Metabacillus sp. KUDC1714: one gene and its partners. The protein of the gene in region 1 interacts with the protein of each later gene in a pairwise test. Links are inferred from orthologs where the notes say so. Each region holds a gene or a part of one and is shown on either strand. Other genes may lie near its edges.

Region 1 (2,994 bases):
AGCCGTTCACTTCATTCTTAACAAGAGCTACAGGAACGAGTGTTGTAACTGATACAATTTACTCTGCTAGATTTAAACATATAGATGAGCTAAGAAGAATGGGCGCTATAATAAAAGTTGAAGGCCGTTCTGCAATTGTCTCTGGCCCAACAAGACTTCAAGGTGCTAGAGTTAAAGCAAGTGATTTACGAGCAGGAGCAGCTTTAGTATGTGCGGGCCTTATGGCTGAAGGAGTAACAGAAATAACTGGTTTAGAGCATATCGATCGTGGATATAGTCAGTTAGAGGAAAAGCTATCAGGACTAGGAGCTACGATCTGGCGTGAAAAATTAACAGATAAAGAAATCGAGCAACTGCAAAATTCATAAGAAGAGGGCATGTGCCTTGTTCATCTGATGGAACACATAGCTTAAAGAAAAAACCAACCTACCGCACTACTTGGTAAATAGCAACAAATTTTGGCGAGTCAGCCTAATAAAAAAAGATAAAGATATCTACATTTTGGAAAGTGAGGGAATAAAATCTCACTTTCCTTCTATAAAAACCTCTAACTTCAAATAGATTTTCCAAAAATGATTGATTAAATCTCTAAAATAGGGTAAAAATAAAGAGTGCTGCATGAATTACTGCAAATCTACTTCAAGCTCACCTTCATTTTCCTTCTCGATCCAAACGTGATAGTTTTTTCTTCATTAATGCAACTGATGGTAAATCTTCTAATATGTGAAATTTGCTATCTAATTACGTTTTCATTACCAGTAGAAATGAATTTGACAATCGATAGATGGAAAACAATTGTAAAAAATTGAAAATTAAAAAGAGTGGTGTTTTTATGAATCAAGTTTCAATTTCTTCATTAGAACATATGAAACTGAAAGAATTATATGAGCTTGCCCGTCATTATAAAGTTTCCTATTACAGCAAGCTGACGAAAAAAGAATTAATTTTTGCTATATTAAAAGCAAATGCTGAACAAGAGGATTTATTATTTATGGAAGGTGTCTTAGAAATCATCCAGTCTGAAGGCTTTGGCTTCTTAAGACCAATTAACTATTCACCAAGCTCAGAAGATATTTATATTTCAGCTTCCCAAATTAGGCGTTTTGATTTGCGAAATGGGGACAAAGTATCTGGTAAGGTTCGTCCTCCAAAAGAAAATGAACGCTATTACGGTTTGCTTCATGTAGAAGCGGTTAACGGCGAAGATCCAGAGACGGCAAAGGAACGTGTTCACTTCCCAGCATTAACTCCTCTCTATCCAGATAGACAAATTTACCTAGAAACAAAACCAAATTATTTATCCACAAGAATTATGGACCTAATCGCACCAGTTGGTTTTGGTCAACGTGGATTGATTGTTGCCCCTCCTAAGGCAGGGAAGACAATGCTGTTAAAAGAAATTGCGAACAGTGTTACAACGAACAATCCTGAAGCTGAACTAATCGTTTTATTAATCGATGAGAGACCTGAAGAAGTAACTGATATTGAACGTTCTGTAGCTGGAGACGTGGTTAGCTCGACGTTTGATGAAGTTCCAGAAAATCATATTAAAGTAGCAGAGCTAGTGCTTGAGCGAGCGATGCGTCTTGTTGAACATAAAAAGGATGTAATTATTTTAATGGATAGCATTACACGTTTAGCACGTGCATACAATCTGGTCATTCCTCCAAGTGGTCGAACATTATCTGGTGGTATTGATCCAGCTGCTTTCCATCGCCCTAAACGTTTCTTTGGTGCAGCACGTAACATTGAAGAGGGTGGAAGCTTAACAATCCTTGCAACAGCGCTAGTCGATACAGGTTCTCGTATGGATGACGTTATTTATGAGGAATTCAAAGGAACTGGTAACATGGAGCTTCATTTAGACCGCTCACTTGCAGAAAAGCGTATCTTCCCAGCAATCGATATCCGTCGTTCTGGTACAAGAAAAGAAGAGCTGCTTGTTCCAAAAGATCATCTTGATAAATTATGGGCAATTCGCAAGTCAATGACAGATTCTCCAGACTTTGTTGAAAAGTTCCTAAGAAAGCTTCGTCAAACAAAATCAAACGAAGAATTCTTTAGTAATTTAGATGTTGAAATGAAATCAGCTAGGAAAGTAACTAAGTAGTATTAGTGGGGAGCAAGGCACCTGCGCTTTTCGAATTGTCTAGCTCCGGTGCCTAGCCCCTCGGGGTCATAAGCCACTCACGAATTGAAGGTAAAGAACACCTTCTATTCGTGTGTGTCTTATGCCTGTCGGGGCTGAACAAGGCACCTGCGCTTTTCGAATTAGTAATATTTAACTTCGGCTTGCTTTTAAACTTGGCACTTGTTATAATTTCATCATGTGCTTTTCTAGTGATGGTTCGTCAACCGGACGAGTTACACCTAGATATTTAACTCTGTTTCGAATGATTCAGGGCGGAAGGAGATGAAAAGAATGAAAACAGGAATTCATCCAAACTTTAATAAGGTTATGGTGAACTGCGCTTGTGGTAACGAATTCGAAACTGGCTCTGTAATGAAAGAGATCAAAGTTGAGGTTTGTTCTGAGTGTCATCCATTCTACACAGGACGTCAAAAATTTGCAGATGCAGGTGGACGTGTAGATAAATTCAATAAAAAATACGGCATTAAGCAACAGCAACAATAAAGGCTTTTTCCAACAGGCAAGACGAAACTGCTCTTGCCTGTTTTTTCACGCCAACTTTTGTGATTTTTAGGCCTTAACCCATATTATTTGGAGAATTTGATCACTTTAGTGAGTGTTAGATAGGTTTATCTAGCTTCGGTAAGAGTGGAAAGAAACCTCAATTGTGGAAGTTTTACTTTAGGATATCCTACATATATTGGTAGGGATTTTTGAACGTATGTGATGCATGAAGTTTCATGTTTTATATAGATGGTAAAGTACCAATATAAACGGTACGGTCAATCGACTCGGGAATATGATGACGAAGGGAGAGGCCGTTTTAATGTATGTAATGAAACAAAGTGGATGGCTTGAAATTA
Region 2 (2,852 bases), 2.7 Mb from region 1 along the record:
TACAAATTAAGATGTTTATTTGTAATGATAGTTTCATAATATTATTATGTAAACAGTTTAGTTGGAAATTATTATTAATTCGATTTGGATGATATTTCTTCTATTAGTCAAAAATAGTAATCATTTCATTAAAAGGAAGCATTTTACATACAAAATGTTTACAATTAGATTAAAAAGGGAACAATAATCTGGTGTTCAAGTAGTTCACATGATAAGATGATGAACGTAGAATCTATCTGGTGTGAAAGAGTGATTGTTTGTGGAGAAAAGGAAACTCGTCGTCATCATTGGTCCAACAGCAGTTGGAAAAACAAAACTAAGCATTGATTTAGCTCATCGCCTTAATGGTGAAGTTATTAGTGGTGATTCAATGCAAATTTATAAGAATATGGATATCGGGACAGCAAAGATCAAAGTAGATGAAATGGATGGTATACACCATCATTTAATTGATATAAAAAATCCTGATGAAGATTATTCTGTAGCTGAATTTCAGGCGACTGTCCGTCCTTTAATTGAAGAAATTTCAAATAAAGGGAAAACACCAATGATTGTTGGAGGTACAGGCTTATATATACAATCTGTTTTATATGATTATCAATTTACAGAAAACCCTACAGATCCTGAATTTAGGTCAAGGCTTGAAAAGGAGCTAGTGGAAAAAGGTGAAATAGCGCTTCATAAAATACTTGAAGAAATCGATTTTGAAGCAGCAAGTAAAATTCACCCAAATAATAGTAGAAGGGTGATTCGTGCCCTTGAGATTTATCACTGTACAAACAAAACTATGTCTGAATACATAAGAAGTCAAGAACAGGAACTGCTTTATGATGTAGCATTAATTGGGTTAACCATGGATCGAGAAGTGTTGTATGATCGCATTAATCAACGAGTTGATCTTATGATTAACCAAGGCTTAATTGAAGAAGTAAAGCAACTTTATAATCTAGGTATCCGTAATACTCAAGCGATCCAAGCGATTGGTTATAAGGAGTTATATGACTATTTTGATGGAAAAATAACCTACACTGATGTGATACAATTGCTGAAGCAAAATTCTAGAAGATATGCAAAACGTCAGTTGACCTGGTTTCGAAACAAGATGGATGTCAAATGGTTTGACATGACCCCACCAATCAAGCATGATAAAATGGTTGATGAAATTTTTACATATATTGCAGGAAAGCTTCAAGATTAATCGAATTAAAAGGTATAGAGAAAAGAGGAGGACGAAACATGAAACAATCTATCAACATTCAAGATCAAGTTCTTAATCAATTACGTAAGGATGGTACTTTTGTAACTGTATTTTTACTAAATGGATTTCAATTAAGAGGCCTAGTTAAGGGCTTTGATAACTTTACAGTTCTTTTAGAAACAGAAGGTAAACAACAACTTATTTATAAACATGCAATCTCTACTTTTTCACCACAAAAAAATATACAATTAGTGCTTGAATAAAAAATAGGAATGGAGCTGATGGTTAGTATCGTCAGCTCCATTTCTATTTCCCCGAAATACTATTTAAGTATCAATACTCCTAAAAAAGTTTCTACTATGGTGGTAAATTTCTAATAAATGAATATAAATAAAGGAATGAATATTTCTTGGGAAAGCGCAAAAAACAACATCCTTCATACATTTTCATCACGTTTGTCGAAGATTGAAAGCACATTATAGTTTATTAGTAAAAAGCCTAAGGATAAACAGTTTCAGATTGTGAGGTGAACATCTTTGGAACATGATCGAGCAGTTACTTATAAAACCAATGGACAGATTAATATCATATTAAATAATCAATCTAAAGACAAAATCGATGATAAAGTAAGCTCATCCTCCTATGACTTGAAAATCCCAAAAGTAGAAGGGAAGCATACAATTTTAAAAGAAATAGAAGCCGAAATGAGTTCCCTTGTAGGAATGAATGAAATGAAACGAATGATAAAAGAAATATATGCTTGGATTTTTATCAATAAAAAGCGTGAGGAACAAGGTTTAAAGGCTGGAAAACAAGCCCTCCATATGATGTTTAAGGGGAATCCAGGAACTGGTAAAACAACGGTAGCAAGGTTAGTTGGGAAGTTGTTTTTTCAAATGAATGTCTTGTCAAAAGGGCATCTAATTGAAGCTGAAAGAGCTGATCTTGTAGGAGAATATATTGGTCATACGGCACAAAAAACTCGTGATCTTATAAAAAAAGCACTAGGTGGAATCTTATTTATTGATGAAGCCTATTCACTTGCTAGAGGTGGGGAAAAAGATTTTGGCAAAGAAGCTATTGATACATTAGTAAAACATATGGAGGATAAACAACATGATTTTGTATTAATACTTGCAGGGTATCCAAGAGAAATGGAAAACTTTTTATCTCTAAATCCCGGACTATTGTCAAGGTTTCCACTAGTTGTAGATTTTCCTGATTATTCAGTTGATGATCTAATGGAAATTTCTGACCGGATGATGTCTGAGCGGGAATATCGCTTTAATGATGAGGCAGTAATAAAACTTAGGGAACATTTAATGTCTGTTAAAACGATGACACCTCCAGCAAAATTTAGTAATGGCCGATATGTTAGAAATATCATAGAGAAATCAATACGTTCTCAAGCAATGCGCTTATTACTTACAGATAAATATAACCGTGAGGACCTTCTAACAATTAAGGGCCAAGATTTAGTGTTAACAGATGAAAAGGCAAATTAACGAAGTCTGTAATGGAAAAAAGGTGATTGGCTCAACAATAGAGACAATCACCTTTTTCTGTTTATCAGAAAACATTTTAATTTTTTCTTATTCTCATCATTTGCCGTTCTTTTTTTGACTCTTATGTCATACATGATATATCAGATTTA
Region 3 (3,063 bases), 1.4 Mb from region 1 along the record:
ATGGTGCATCTCTATATGATACGCCTGGGATTATTAATCATCACCAAATGGCGCATTTTGTTGATAAGCGAGACTTGAAGCTATTAAGTCCTAAAAAGGAACTAAAGCCAAAAATATTCCAATTAAATGAAAACCAAACATTATACTTCGGTGGACTTGCCAGACTCGATTATGTAACAGGTGGGAGAGAGTCACTTGTTTGTTATATTCCGAATGAATTGACGATTCATCGGACTAAGAGAGAAAATGCTGATTCATTGTATGAGAAGCATGCGGGAGAGATGTTAACCCCGCCAAGAAAAGAAGATGTGGATACATTCCCTAGATTAATACCTCATGAATTTACGATTAAAGAAGGGAAAACAGATGTTGTTTTTTCTGGTTTAGGTTGGGTAACTATTAATAATCCTGGCAAAAAGGTAATTGCTTTTGCTCCTCAAGGAGTAAATGTAACACTAAGAAAATCGTTAATTTAAACGGGGAGAGGTCATATTATGGGGAACTTATATGGCGTAATTGGATGTCCAATTAATCATTCTATGTCACCTGACATCCATAACGATGCTTTTAAAGATAAGAATATAGATGGTTATTATCATGCTTTTCATGTTGAGCCTGATCAACTTGGTGAATCAGTTCAGGCCCTTAAGGTATTGGGGGTAAAAGGTTTTAATGTTACAATCCCACATAAAATTTCTATTATCCCCTATATGGATGAGCTTGATGTAACAGCTAAAATTGCTGGCGCAGTAAATACAGTTGTTAATGTAAATGGACGACTAGTCGGACATAATACAGATGGTAATGGCTATGTCGACTCATTAACTCATGTTTTAATAAAACCGATAATTGAGCAAAAAATATTGATTATCGGTGCAGGTGGTGCAGCTAGAGGTATTTATTTTACGCTTGCACATCAAGGCTGCCAGGATATTGACCTATGTAATCGAACAATATCAAAAGCAGAAGAGCTTATAATGGAATGTCCATATGAAAATACAAGTAAAGCCTTAACATTAGAAGAGGCAGAATTGCAGCTGGAAAGCTATGACGTTATAATTCAAACGACAGCAGTAGGTTTACACCCGAATATAGATCAGAAACCATTGTCTCTAAACAATGCTAAACAGTCAGTAGTCGTAAGTGATATTGTTTATAATCCAATAAAAACTGCGTTATTACAGGAAGCAGAAGAACGCGGATTAACGATACATAACGGTGTTGGTATGTTTGTTCATCAGGCTGCACTTGCCTTCAATTTATGGACAGGTTTAGAACCATCTATCGAAAAAATGACAGAAATTGTTTATGACAAACTAGGAGGTACATCATGTTAACTGGAAAACAAAAACGTTTTTTACGATCAGAAGCACATCACTTGAATCCAATTTTTCAAGTTGGTAAAGGTGGAGTAAATGAAAATATGATTAAGCAAATCTCAGAGGCGTTAGAAGCTCGTGAGCTTTTCAAAATATCTATATTGCAAAATTGTGAAGATAACAAAGATACAGTTGCTGAAACATTAGTTAAAGGAACAGGTGCAGAACTTGTACAGATCATTGGCAACACAATCGTTTTATATAAAGAGTCTAAAGAAAATAAGCAGCTTCGTTTACCTAATTAATTGATTCCTGAGGAGGGATAAAAATGTCAAAAAAAATAGGGATTTTGGGTGGGACATTTGATCCGCCTCATTATGGCCATTTATTAATTGCTAGTGAGGTTTTACAAGCATTGCAATTATCTGAAATATGGTTTATGCCTAATCAAATTCCTCCTCATAAACAGAAAGAAGACTTTACTGATAGTAAGCATCGTCTAAATATGTTAAAGCTTGCTACTAGTGAACAAGAACACTTTAAAATCGAAACGATCGAATTAGAACGAAAAGGTCCTTCCTATACATATGACACACTTTGTCTATTACGCGAACAATTTCCTACATATTCCTTTTACTTTATAATAGGAGCAGATATGATAGAGTATTTACCAAAATGGTATAAGGTTGACGAAGTCGTAAAATTAGTTACGTTTGTCGGAGTGAAACGACCTGGATATGAAACCAGTACAAAATATCCAATCACCGAGATTGAAATCCCACAATTTGACGTTTCTTCTACAATGCTAAGAAATCGGTTAAAAGTAAATAAAAATACTGCTTATCTTCTACCCGAAGATGTGAAAAGATATATAGAGGAGAATCGCTTATATGGAACGTGAAGTAGCATTAAAGCTTGTGGCTGAGCAAATCACAGAACATCGCTATGTTCATACAATTGGTGTTATGGAAACGGCGGTCCAATTGGCGCGATATTATGGGCAGGATCCGAAAAAAGCTGAGTTAGCTGCGATTTTTCATGACTATGCAAAGTTTCGCCCGAAAGCAGAAATGAAACAAATCATTGAAGAACAACAAATGTCAAAAGAATTGTTAGAACATAATAGTGAACTATGGCATGCGCCAGTTGGTGCATACTTAGTTGAAAAAGAAGTGGGGATTACTGATCAAGATGTTTTGAGTGCGATTAAGTACCATACTTCTGGACGACCAAATATGACACTACTAGAAAAAATTATTTATGTGGCAGACTATATTGAGCCAGGTAGACATTTTCCTGGTGTTGAAGAGGTTAGGGAGCTTGCACAATCAGATCTAGACCTAGCATTAATAAAATCATTACAAAATACGATGATGTTTTTATTGAAAAAAAATCAAGCAGTTTATCCTGATACATTTCAAACATACAATTCTTTAGTATTAACAGGAGGAAGATAAATTAATGGATAGAAGAGATATTTTAACAACAGTAGCAAAAGCAGCAGATAGCAAACGTGCAGAGGATGTCATTGCACTTAATATGCAAGGAATTTCCTTAATTGCAGATTTTTTTCTTATCTGTCATGGTAATTCAGACAAACAAGTTCAAGCAATTGCAAGAGAAATAAAAGAACAGGCTGCAGAAATGGACATTCATGTAAAACGTTTAGAAGGTTTTGATGAAGCTCGCTGGGTGTTAATTGACCTTGGTGATGTCGTAGCACATGTGTTTCATAAAGATGAAC
Region 4 (2,918 bases), 410 kb from region 1 along the record:
AATGTTACAGTTCCAGTTTTAGGGTTTGGCATTAAACCTTTTGGTCCTAATACACGACCTAATTTACCAACTTCACCCATCATGTCTGGTGTCGCAACGATTACATCGAAGTCAAACCAACCTTGTTGGATTTTAGTGATATAATCAGCATCACCAACGAAATCTGCACCAGCAGCTTCAGCTTCTTTCGCTTTCTCGCCTTTAGCAAATACTAATACACGTTGAGTTTTACCAGTACCATTAGGAAGTACTACTGCACCACGAATTTGTTGGTCAGCTTTCTTAGGGTCAACTCCTAAACGGAAAGCAACTTCTACAGTTGCGTCAAACTTAACAACACTAGTTTTTTTAACTAGTTCCACTGCTTCTTGAACCGCATAAAACTTAGTACGATCTACAAGCTTAGCAGCTTCTACTAACTTTTTACCTCTTTTAGCCATTTTTATTTCCTCCTTAGTGGTTTTAGCGGAATAACCTCCCACGAATAAAGGTTGCGAACTTGTTTTTAAGCAAACTCGCAACCCCAAAAAACATTCGAATCTAATAAAAAATTAGTCTTCGATAACGATACCCATGCTACGTGCAGTACCTTCAACCATACGCATTGCTGATTCAACGCTTGCTGCGTTTAAATCAGGCATTTTTGTTTCAGCTATTTCACGTACTTTGTCACGCTTAACTGTCGCTACTTTATTACGGTTTGGTTCACCAGAACCAGACTCAATTCCAGCCGCTTTTTTAAGAAGAACAGCAGCAGGCGGAGTTTTCGTAATAAATGTAAATGAACGGTCTTCGAATACCGTGATTTCAACTGGAATGATTAAGCCAGCTTGATCAGCTGTACGAGCGTTAAATTCTTTACAGAATCCCATGATATTAACACCAGCTTGACCTAATGCAGGACCAACTGGTGGAGCTGGATTAGCTTTAGCTGCAGGAATTTGCAATTTTACAATTTTAATTACTTTTTTAGCCACGAGACACACCTCCTTAAGTCCGTGATGTGGTAATTGGGTTATACCCTCCCACTCATCTAAGCCATTCGTAATATGAATGGTTAAAATTTGGGCAACAAGTCAAATCAAGTTTATTGACGAGCTTACCTACCCATATCGATTCAGAAATAACTGTATTTCTGATCAGTGTAAAAACATAATTCTGTCTCATAATCCTGAGACATACTGACCTATGAAAGTTTAACACTTTTCATAATTGATTTCAAGTTTTTTTAGATTATAATTTACTTACCTGTTCAAAGTCCAACTCTACAGGTGTTTCACGTCCAAACATATTAACAAGAACTTTAAGCTTATTTTTATCTTGATCAATTTCTTCGATCGATCCAGTAAAGTTTGCAAACGGTCCTTCTGTGACCTTCACTGTTTCTTTCAATTCGTAATCAAATTCAACTCTACGCTCATCCATACCCATGCGTTTTAAGATGAAACTCACTTCATCAGGTAATAGAGGTGTTGGTTTTGACCCATGACCAGACGAACCAACAAACCCAGTTACTCCGGGCGTATTACGAACAACATACCAAGAATCGTCAGTCATTACAATCTCAACTAGTACATATCCAGGGAAGACTTTTTTCTTTACAACTTTCTTTTTGCCGTCCTTATAATCTGTTTCTTCCTCTTCAGGTACTACCACACGGAATATTTTATCTTCCATGCCCATAGATTCTACACGTTTCTCTAGATTTGCTTTTACCTTATTTTCATAACCTGAATATGTGTGTACAACATACCAATTCTTTTCCATAGTGTCAGGACAACTTGTCCTTCCCTCCCCACAGTAGATTTTATACTAAACGCACCAATACGAAAATCTATATTATTCTACATGAATACTAAATCTTTTTTAAACAATGAAAAAACCCGTTTAACGGGTTTTGCAGAGAAAGATTAATATTTTCTATTATAGCACGATTTTCCATCTGTTATTCAAAAATTAAACGAATTAAAGAAGAAATACCTAAGTCAATGACCGCAAAGAAAACACCAACAAATACTACAGTGGATACAACCGTAATTGTATACCTTGTCAATTCTTTACCTTTCGGCCAACTAACCTTCTTCATTTCACGAGATACATCTCGGAAAAAATTAACTAAACGTTGCATGAATGCTACCTCCAGGAATAATAGGGAAACTTCGTATAAAATAATTTATGAAGACTACTTTGTTTCACGGTGGTTCGTATGCGAATTACAGACTTTACAAAATTTATTGACTTCTAACCGTTCATTTGTGCTCGTTATATTTTTCATTGTAGTATAGTTTCTACTTCCACAGGAAGTACAAGCCAACGTTACTTTTTTTCGCATTTCCTCACCTACCGTTTCACTTTTATTCCATAAAACTGTATCATAGTGAGGTTTTTTCGTCAATAAACGATCAAATTCAGCCTAATTTTTGATTTTCACAAACTAATTTCTCTTAATTCTAAATACCGTTCAAGTTTTCTCTTTACACGCTGCAATGCATTATCGATGGACTTCACGTGTCTATTTAATTCTTCTGAAATTTCGTGATATGAACGGCCGTCTAAATATAAGACCAGCACCTTTCGTTCTAAATCACTTAATAATTCACCCATCTTAACCTCAATGTCATCAAATTCCTCTTGATTAATGATGAGCTCTTCAGGGTCCATAACTTTTGCACCGGAAATAACATCCATTAATGTCCGATCCGATTCTTCATCATAAATCGGCTTGTCCAATGATACATAAGAATTTAACGGAATATGTTTTTGACGAGTAGCGGTTTTTATAGCGGTAATGATTTGCCTGGTAATACATAATTCAGCAAATGCCTTAAATGAAGTGAGCTTGTCCTCTTTAAAGTCACGAATGGCTTTATATAAACCAATCATTCCCTCTTGAATAATATCCTCTCGATCCGCACCAA

What was found.
Region 2: the proteins of rho (region 1) and hfq interact in binary tests that used the Escherichia coli proteins (3 or more experiments, as listed by UniProt). The link is inferred for Metabacillus sp. KUDC1714 from one-to-one orthologs.
Region 3: the proteins of rho (region 1) and yhbY interact in binary tests that used the Escherichia coli proteins (3 or more experiments, as listed by UniProt). The link is inferred for Metabacillus sp. KUDC1714 from one-to-one orthologs.
Region 4: the proteins of rho (region 1) and nusG interact in binary tests that used the Escherichia coli proteins (3 or more experiments, as listed by UniProt). The link is inferred for Metabacillus sp. KUDC1714 from one-to-one orthologs.

The regions. Positions count from the first base shown.
Region 1 is NZ_CP055263.1:1,672,321-1,675,314, reverse strand. The notes cover bases 70-2,971. They hold rho (transcription termination factor Rho), read left to right. Parts: upstream 70-832; coding sequence 833-2,110; downstream 2,111-2,971. Other genes in these bases: HUW50_RS08040 (thymidine kinase), read left to right, coding at 2,958-2,971; rpmE (50S ribosomal protein L31), read left to right, coding at 2,423-2,635; HUW50_RS08055 (UDP-N-acetylglucosamine 1-carboxyvinyltransferase), read left to right, coding at 70-368. In the rest of the region: more of HUW50_RS08055, read left to right, coding at 1-69; more of HUW50_RS08040, read left to right, coding at 2,972-2,994. UniProt on the Escherichia coli protein: Facilitates transcription termination by a mechanism that involves Rho binding to the nascent RNA, activation of Rho's RNA-dependent ATPase activity, and release of the mRNA from the DNA template.
Region 2 is NZ_CP055263.1:4,409,497-4,412,348, forward strand. Bases 89-2,848 are described here. They hold hfq (RNA chaperone Hfq), read left to right. Parts: upstream 89-1,236; coding sequence 1,237-1,461; downstream 1,462-2,848. Other genes in these bases: miaA (tRNA (adenosine(37)-N6)-dimethylallyltransferase MiaA), read left to right, coding at 260-1,198; spoVK (stage V sporulation protein K), read left to right, coding at 1,735-2,703. UniProt on the Escherichia coli protein: RNA chaperone that binds small regulatory RNA (sRNAs) and mRNAs to facilitate mRNA translational regulation in response to envelope stress, environmental stress and changes in metabolite concentrations.
Region 3 is NZ_CP055263.1:256,502-259,564, reverse strand. What follows is about bases 7-2,977. They hold yhbY (ribosome assembly RNA-binding protein YhbY), read left to right. Parts: upstream 7-1,330; coding sequence 1,331-1,624; downstream 1,625-2,977. Other genes in these bases: rsfS (ribosome silencing factor), read left to right, coding at 2,781-2,977; yqeK (bis(5'-nucleosyl)-tetraphosphatase (symmetrical) YqeK), read left to right, coding at 2,210-2,776; HUW50_RS01310 (nicotinate-nucleotide adenylyltransferase), read left to right, coding at 1,648-2,220; aroE (shikimate dehydrogenase), read left to right, coding at 495-1,337; yqeH (ribosome biogenesis GTPase YqeH), read left to right, coding at 7-476. Outside these bases: more of yqeH, read left to right, coding at 1-6; more of rsfS, read left to right, coding at 2,978-3,063.
Region 4 is NZ_CP055263.1:2,082,376-2,085,293, reverse strand. The notes cover bases 1-2,826. They hold nusG (transcription termination/antitermination protein NusG), read right to left. Parts: upstream 1,768-2,826; coding sequence 1,234-1,767; downstream 1-1,233. Other genes in these bases: sigH (RNA polymerase sporulation sigma factor SigH), read right to left, coding at 2,428-2,826; rpmG (50S ribosomal protein L33), read right to left, coding at 2,183-2,332; secE (preprotein translocase subunit SecE), read right to left, coding at 1,946-2,128; rplK (50S ribosomal protein L11), read right to left, coding at 552-977; rplA (50S ribosomal protein L1), read right to left, coding at 1-440. Outside these bases: more of sigH, read right to left, coding at 2,827-2,918. UniProt on the Escherichia coli protein: Part of the processive rRNA transcription and antitermination complex (rrnTAC). The complex forms an RNA-chaperone ring around the RNA exit tunnel of RNA polymerase (RNAP).